One region of the Lysinibacillus pakistanensis genome, then DNA from elsewhere that is predicted to be linked to it. Evidence: riboswitches for the same ligand, from Rfam matches in the RefSeq annotation. Region 1 holds a riboswitch; each other region holds the start of a gene.

Region 1 (2,335 bases):
TTGAAAAGGGCTGGATGTGTGTCCAAGTATTCTTTGTTCGTCAAGGTAAACTTATTGAGCGTGATGTCTCTATTTTTCCGATTTATCAGGAAGCAGAGGAGGAATTTTTAACATTTGTTGGTCGATTCTACGAAAAGCTAGAGCATATTAAACCAAAGGAAATTTTTATCCCACAAGCTATTGATGCTGCGATTTTAACAGAATTATTAGATGTGAAGGTATTGACGCCAAAGCGTGGGCAAAAAAAAGAGCTTGTTGACCTCGCTACAAAAAATGCTGAAATCGCAGTAGCAGCTAAGTTCCAGCTCATTGAACGTCAGGAAGAACGAACAATTGGTGCATGTGAGGCACTGGGTGAAGCGATGGGAATTTCCACACCTTTACGAATCGAGGCTTTTGATAACAGTCATATGCATGGAACAGATGCTGTATCTGCAATGGTGGTATTTATCGATGGCAAGCCTGCAAAGAAAGAATATCGGAAGTATAAAACTCGGACAGCTGCTAAGCACGATGACTATGGGGCGATGCAGGAGGTAATACGTCGTCGTTACATTCGTGTACTAAAGGAAGGATTACCCCTACCAGATTTAGTTTTAATAGATGGAGGGAAGGGACAAATGGAAGTTGCACGAGAAGTATTAGAGGATGAGCTTGGGCTGGTCATTCCAATCGCTGGCTTAGCGAAGGATGAAAAGCATAATACATCACAGCTTCTATTTGGTGATCCACCTGAGGTCATTGCGTTAAAGCGCACAAGTGATGGGTTCTATTTATTGCAACGAATTCAAGACGAAGTACACCGGTTTGCCATTACATTCCTACGCCAGCAGCACGAAAAGCATGCTATTCAATCCGTTCTCGATCAGATTGAGGGTATTGGTCCAAAGCGAAAACAGCAATTACTAAAGCATTTTGGTTCTGTCAAAAAAATTCGAGAGGCAAGTGAGTTAGCATTACAAGAGGCTGGGATGCCTGCTAATCTTGCTAGTCATATATATACCTATTTTCAGGAACAGACATTGTCAAAGGAATAGACATATGCTAATGTTTAATAACATACATTCACTATTTTAAGTGATGATAGAGGTGCAAGATTCAAAAGTAGTACATCAGAGGATGAACAAATCCTGTGAAGATGTATGAAAGGGGAGCTTGCCGAAGTGGAGCATCGTTGTTTCCGATGTTGTACTGGTTTTGCATTTAAGAAATGTAAGACTGTCGATTCTAAACGTTTCGGAGAGCTATCACACATGCGCAAGGTTTTTTTATTGTACATGTATAGGCAGCTTTCACGTTATGTGAAAGCTGCTTTTTTGGTTTTCTAGTAGACACTCCGAATAGAAATTACGTCAAATTAGTGATGATGAAAAGGAGAAGATTCAGGATGGCAAGAATTGTAATGAAATTTGGCGGTGCTACATTAGCATCATCAGCACATATTTTTAAGATTGCGAAAAAGGCAATTCATGAAAAAGAAAAAGGTCATGATGTAGTTATTGTCACTGCAGCAATGATAAGCTCAGCAAATGAATTAACAAAAATGGCACAGGATTTATCTGATGAAGCGTCTAAGCGTGAATTAGATGTGCTACGTTCAACGAGCTCACAACTATCAAGTGCCTTAGTGGCCATTGCCTTGCAGGAAGAAGGCTATAATGCAGTGTCATTAACAGGCTGGCAGGCAGGTGTTCAAACAGATGCAATGTATGTTAACGCACGCATTGATTATATAGATGTAAGTCGACTAGAAGAGCATTTGGCACAGAAGCAAATTGTCGTAGTTGCTGGGGAGCAGGGTATTGATCATTTACAAAATATTACGACTCTTGGTAAAGGTGGAGCAGAGACGGCGGCTGTGGCCATTGCAGCAGCACTGGATGCGGAGCGTGTGGATATTTATACGAACGTGGATGGCGTTTATACTGCTGATCCAAACCATGTGAACGGTGCACAAAAATTAAAGGAAATTTCCTATAATGAGATGCTAGAGTTATCGAATTTAGGTACACATATCTTACATCCACGAGCTGTAGAATTAGCAAAGAAGTTTCAAATACCAGTTATTATTCGATCAAATGAAATAGATACAGTAGGTACTTTATTGAAGGAGGAAGTTGAGATGGAAAAAAATTTAATTGTACGTGGTGTTGCCTATGAATCAGATGTTATTCGTTTAACGGTAGGGTATGATGCTTATTCGGATGCTTCGTTGGCAGATATCTTTACGGTACTTGCAAATCATCGCATTAACGTAGATATCATCGTGCAAGCGATCATTGACGGTCTTAAACCGACTGTATCATTTACGATTTTGAAAGAAGAGTTTGCAGAA
Region 2 (2,335 bases), 1.7 Mb from region 1:
AAAAAGCTGTCCTATAGCCATCATTCAATGGCTTACAGAACAGCTCTATTATTTAATCCTCCACTCTTAAATCACATTCTTTTAGCGGAAGCATTTTTGTTTTATGTTTGATTTTGTATCCAAACCATAGCAGTAAAAACAGTGGGATACCAATATAAGAAACGAGAATTCCATACCAGTCAATTTTGTCTCCCATAAAAGCTGAATAGTTTTGTCCAATGACAACAATCATACAAACCGTAAAGGCGAAAAGCGGGCCAAATGGATATAGCTTTGCTTTATATGGTAGCAACTGTGGATCTAAGCCTTGCGCTTCGAAAGCTCGGCGGAATCGATAATGACTAAATGCTATTCCAAGCCAAGCAATGAAGCCAGACATTCCTGAGGCATTTAAAAGCCAAATATAAACTACTCCATCACCAAAGAATGATGCTAAAAATGCAAGGCACCCTACAGCTAATGTCACCATTAATGCATAGATTGGAATACCGCGACGGCTTAATTTTGTGAAAAATTTTGGTGCATGTCCATCCACAGCTAATTGCCATAGCATACGAGATGATGCATATAGCCCTGAATTTCCAGCTGATAGCATGGCCGTTAAAATAATGGCATTCATTAGGGAAGCAGCAAAGGCAATGCCTAAGCGATCAAACACTAGTGTAAATGGCGATACAGCAATATCTTCTGATAATAAACGTTCATCTGTGAATGGAATCAACATCCCAATCGCACCAATTGCTAAAATATAAAATAAAAGAATACGCCAGAATACAGATTTTACAGCTTTCGGAATACTTTTTCCAGGGTCATCCGTTTCACCAGCTGTAATCCCAAGAAGCTCTGTACCTTGAAATGAAAATCCCGCTGCTAGGAAAATACCGAATGTAGCAAGGAAACCACCATGAAACGGTCCGTCACTAATAAAGAAATTTGTAAAGCCTACAGGTGCCTGTCCACCTAAAATACCAAAAATCATTAATATGCTGATAATAATGAACACAATCACAGTTGCCACCTTAATCATAGCAAACCAATATTCACTTTCTCCATAGCTTTTTACAGATAATAAATTAAAGGTTAAAACAACAGCAATAAATAATACTGTCCAAATTGCAGATGAACTATCTGGGAACCAATATTTCATAATTAATGATACAGCTGCGATTTCTGCCGCAATTGTGATTGCCCAGTTATACCAATAGTTCCAGCCCAGTGCAAAGCCTAAAGCTGGATCTACAAATTTCGTAGCATACGTACTAAATGAGCCTGAGGATGGCATATAGGCTGCCATCTCACCTAGGCTTGTCATTAAAAAGTACACCATTATACCAATTAGGGCATAGGCTAGTAATGCACCGCCAGGACCTGCCTGTGCAATGGCACCACCACTGGCTAAAAAAAGCCCCGTACCAATTGTACCGCCTAAAGAAATCATTGTAATATGACGGCTTTTCAATTCTTTTTTCAGCTTTGGCGCTTTATGACCGAGCTGATTCACTTTTATCTCACTCACGATATAGCTTCCTTCCTAATATAAGAGGCAAAAAAATACCATCACATGAACACTGTGATGGCTAAGTTAATCCTCAGTTTTTTCTAAATGATAGCACAACACGTTGTTCAAACGTGACAGTTCTGTTCCTTTCGGAGACAGCCCCAGCATGAGGTTTTCAAGTCCCCTCACACTTCGGCAGTATTTCCTTTCAGCTAATCTCACCAATGCTTGTCATTTCCATTAGCATACTCATAAATACCGCGACCTCTACCTCAATACTAACATGAGGCATATAAATATTAAATTTATGATGTGTATTAGTTTAACATAAGACATTTTACATTTCAATACAATGAGTAAATTTCTGTATTTTGTGAATATTCTACTATTTTTAATAATGTGATAAAGTAGTATAGTGGTTTAATTATAATTGAATGCAAACAGGGGGGATTTATTTTGACAACAAATGAAGATTCAACTAGTTATCCTAGCAGGAAAATTAGCTGGAGGGGTGCTACCTTATTATTAGTCATAGGGGTTATTTGTATTGCCTCGACATTACGAATGCCATTAACAGTTGTGGGACCTATTATTTCTTTTATACGAGAAGATTTAGGTATATCAAATGTATTAGCTGGATTTCTAACCACTATACCTCTTCTGGCTTTTGCGATTATATCGCCTTTTGCACCAGTTGTTGCACGTAAATTGGGACTTGAGCTAACATTATTTTTATCCACTATCCTTTTAGCATTAGGTATTGTATTACGCTCATTAGGAACAACAAGTCTACTTGTGTTTGGAACTATGCTAATAGGTGTTGCTATTGCATTTGGA
Region 3 (2,335 bases), 1.2 Mb from region 1:
AAGCAGTAGTAGCAGCACTTAAAAAATACCCATATGTGAACGCACAAATAGTTGGTGACGAAATTCACTTAAACAACTTTTTTGATATTGGTGTAGCTGTATCGACAGAAGAAGGTTTAGTGGTACCAGTTGTACGTGATGCTGACCGTAAAAACTTTGCTGAAATTGAAGATGCAATTGCGGACCTAGCGAAAAAAGCTCGCGACAAAAAATTAGGTTTAGCAGATCTTCAAGGTGGCTCATTCACAATTACAAATGGTGGTGTATTTGGTTCATTAATGTCTACACCTATCATGAATGGTACACAAGCTGGTATCTTAGGTATGCACTCCATCAAAAAACGTCCGGTTGAAGTGAATGGTGAAGTAGAAATTCGCCCAATGATGTACCTAGCGCTTTCTTATGACCACCGTATTATCGATGGTAAAGATTCTGTAGGCTTCCTTAAAACAGTAAAAGAATTACTTGAAAACCCAGAAGATTTATTATTAAATTCTTAATTTCCAAAGCCCTGCGATTTGTGCAGGGCTTTTTCTTTTATATGCAAGATAGAATTAGCTGATAGAAATGCCAAAATGGTGGATAGAATCCCCAAAGTAGTGGATAGAACCTTCAACGTGATGGATAGAAACATTGTACGGTGAACACCATTGTTCTTAAAGGTACTTTTGGAATGCTAGTATTACTATCAATGGTAATAATTTGCGATTTTTTTCACTAAAACTTCAATATATTTGCTTACATTGCAAAAGTAAATAATGGATTTATAATAGATAAAACCCTAATATTGTCATTAATCAGAAAAATGATAAAATTATCTTGACGAATAAGTTCGTTTTATAGTAGTATCTAGATATCAATTAAATAAACAAACCTCACATTAATTTTGTTGTGAGGTAGAGGCGCGGTATTTATTAGTCCATTGTTGAGTACAAGCAAGCGAAGACGCAATGGAGAAGGAAATATCGCCGAAGTATAAAAGGAGCTCGTACTTTTATACTGGGTCTGCAGTGAATAAGTGCAGGACTGTCCTAGTAAGTTGCTTTCCACATTTACTAGGTTGTGCTATCTCGGAAACATGGAAATTATAGTGAGGATTTGGGCAACTGTCAATTAAAGGTAAGACCTAAGTTCAAAGCTTAGGTCTTTTTTAGTACAGTTGTCTTATTTTTTTACAGAAAAGGGGAGTTTTTCATGAAAAGAAAATGGTTGTTAGTAATGATCTCTATTATGACAGCAATTGTGCTAGCTGCTTGTGGTGCTGGCGACAAAAAGGATTCAGGTAAATCTGGAGATGCTGGTACTGATGTAGGTGGATCAGAAGATGGTGGACAATTCCGTATTGGGATGGAAGCTGGTTATCCTCCATTCAATTGGACACAGCAAAATGATGCAAATGGCGCAGTAAAAATTGCAGATAATGCAGAGTATGCAGGCGGCTATGATGTTCAAATGGCCAAAAAAATCGCTGAAGGTTTAGGAAAAGAATTAGTGATTGTCAAAATGGAATGGGATGGTTTAGTGCCAGCACTTCAATCCAATAAAATTGATGCTATTATTGCTGGGATGTCTCCTACTGAGGAACGTAAGCAAACGATTGATTTCACTGAAAACTACTATACTTCTGATTTTGTAATGGTTATTAAAAAAGGGAGTAAATATGAAAAAGCAAAATCAATTCAGGATTTCTCCGGTGCTAAAATTACTTCACAATTAAACACTTCAAACTACAATGTGATTGACCAAATCAAAGATGTACAAAAGCAAACTGCTATGGATAACTTCCCAGCAATGCGTGTAGCTCTAGAGGCTGGCAAAATTGATGGCTATGTAGCAGAACGTCCTGAAGGTATTTCAGCTGCAGCAGCTAATGGTAAATTCGCATATGTAGCGTTTGAAGAAGGCTTTGATACAGATCCTTCTAACACATCCATCGCAGTTGGTTTACGTAAAGGTGATGCAAATCTTGACAAAATCAATGAAATTTTAAAAGGAATTTCAGAAGATGATCGCCAAACAATTATGGAAGAAGCAATTCAGCAACAACCAGCAGCGCAATAACATGAATGCACGGACTCTTTGCTAGTCCGTGCAATGTCATTTCATCATTATTCAATGAGAACCTCTCTAAATAATGATAATGTCTTAGCTAAACATTTCATAAAATAGTAGAACAATCGTGTTTATCATGGCAGATAGCTAGGATTATAAAGAAGAAACAAGCAACACTATGTTGTTAGGAGGAACATCATGAGTCTTGAATGGATTATCTCTATTGTAGAGAACAACTGGCAAATGTTTTTACGAGGTGCGTATTATACCTTATTGATTTCGA

What was found. Region 1 has a riboswitch for lysine ahead of QNH24_RS19095 (aspartate kinase). Riboswitches for the same ligand answer to the same signal wherever they lie in the genome.
Region 2: another riboswitch for lysine. It lies ahead of QNH24_RS01410 (amino acid permease); the one in region 1 lies ahead of QNH24_RS19095 (aspartate kinase).
Region 3: another riboswitch for lysine. It lies ahead of QNH24_RS12845 (transporter substrate-binding domain-containing protein); the one in region 1 lies ahead of QNH24_RS19095 (aspartate kinase).

Annotation. Positions count from the first base shown of each region.
Region 1 covers NZ_CP126101.1:3,820,297-3,822,631, reverse strand. Annotated here, with positions in the region: gene uvrC (excinuclease ABC subunit UvrC) at 1-1,037, shown strand, start outside; lysine riboswitch at 1,077-1,255, shown strand; gene QNH24_RS19095 (aspartate kinase) at 1,388-2,335, shown strand, end outside.
Region 2 covers NZ_CP126101.1:285,595-287,929, reverse strand. Annotated here, with positions in the region: gene QNH24_RS01410 (amino acid permease) at 53-1,516, opposite strand; lysine riboswitch at 1,600-1,776, opposite strand; gene QNH24_RS01405 (CynX/NimT family MFS transporter) at 1,955-2,335, shown strand, end outside.
Region 3 covers NZ_CP126101.1:2,610,068-2,612,402, forward strand. Annotated here, with positions in the region: gene odhB (2-oxoglutarate dehydrogenase complex dihydrolipoyllysine-residue succinyltransferase) at 1-500, shown strand, start outside; lysine riboswitch at 890-1,076, shown strand; gene QNH24_RS12845 (transporter substrate-binding domain-containing protein) at 1,195-2,061, shown strand; gene QNH24_RS12850 (amino acid ABC transporter permease) at 2,251-2,335, shown strand, end outside.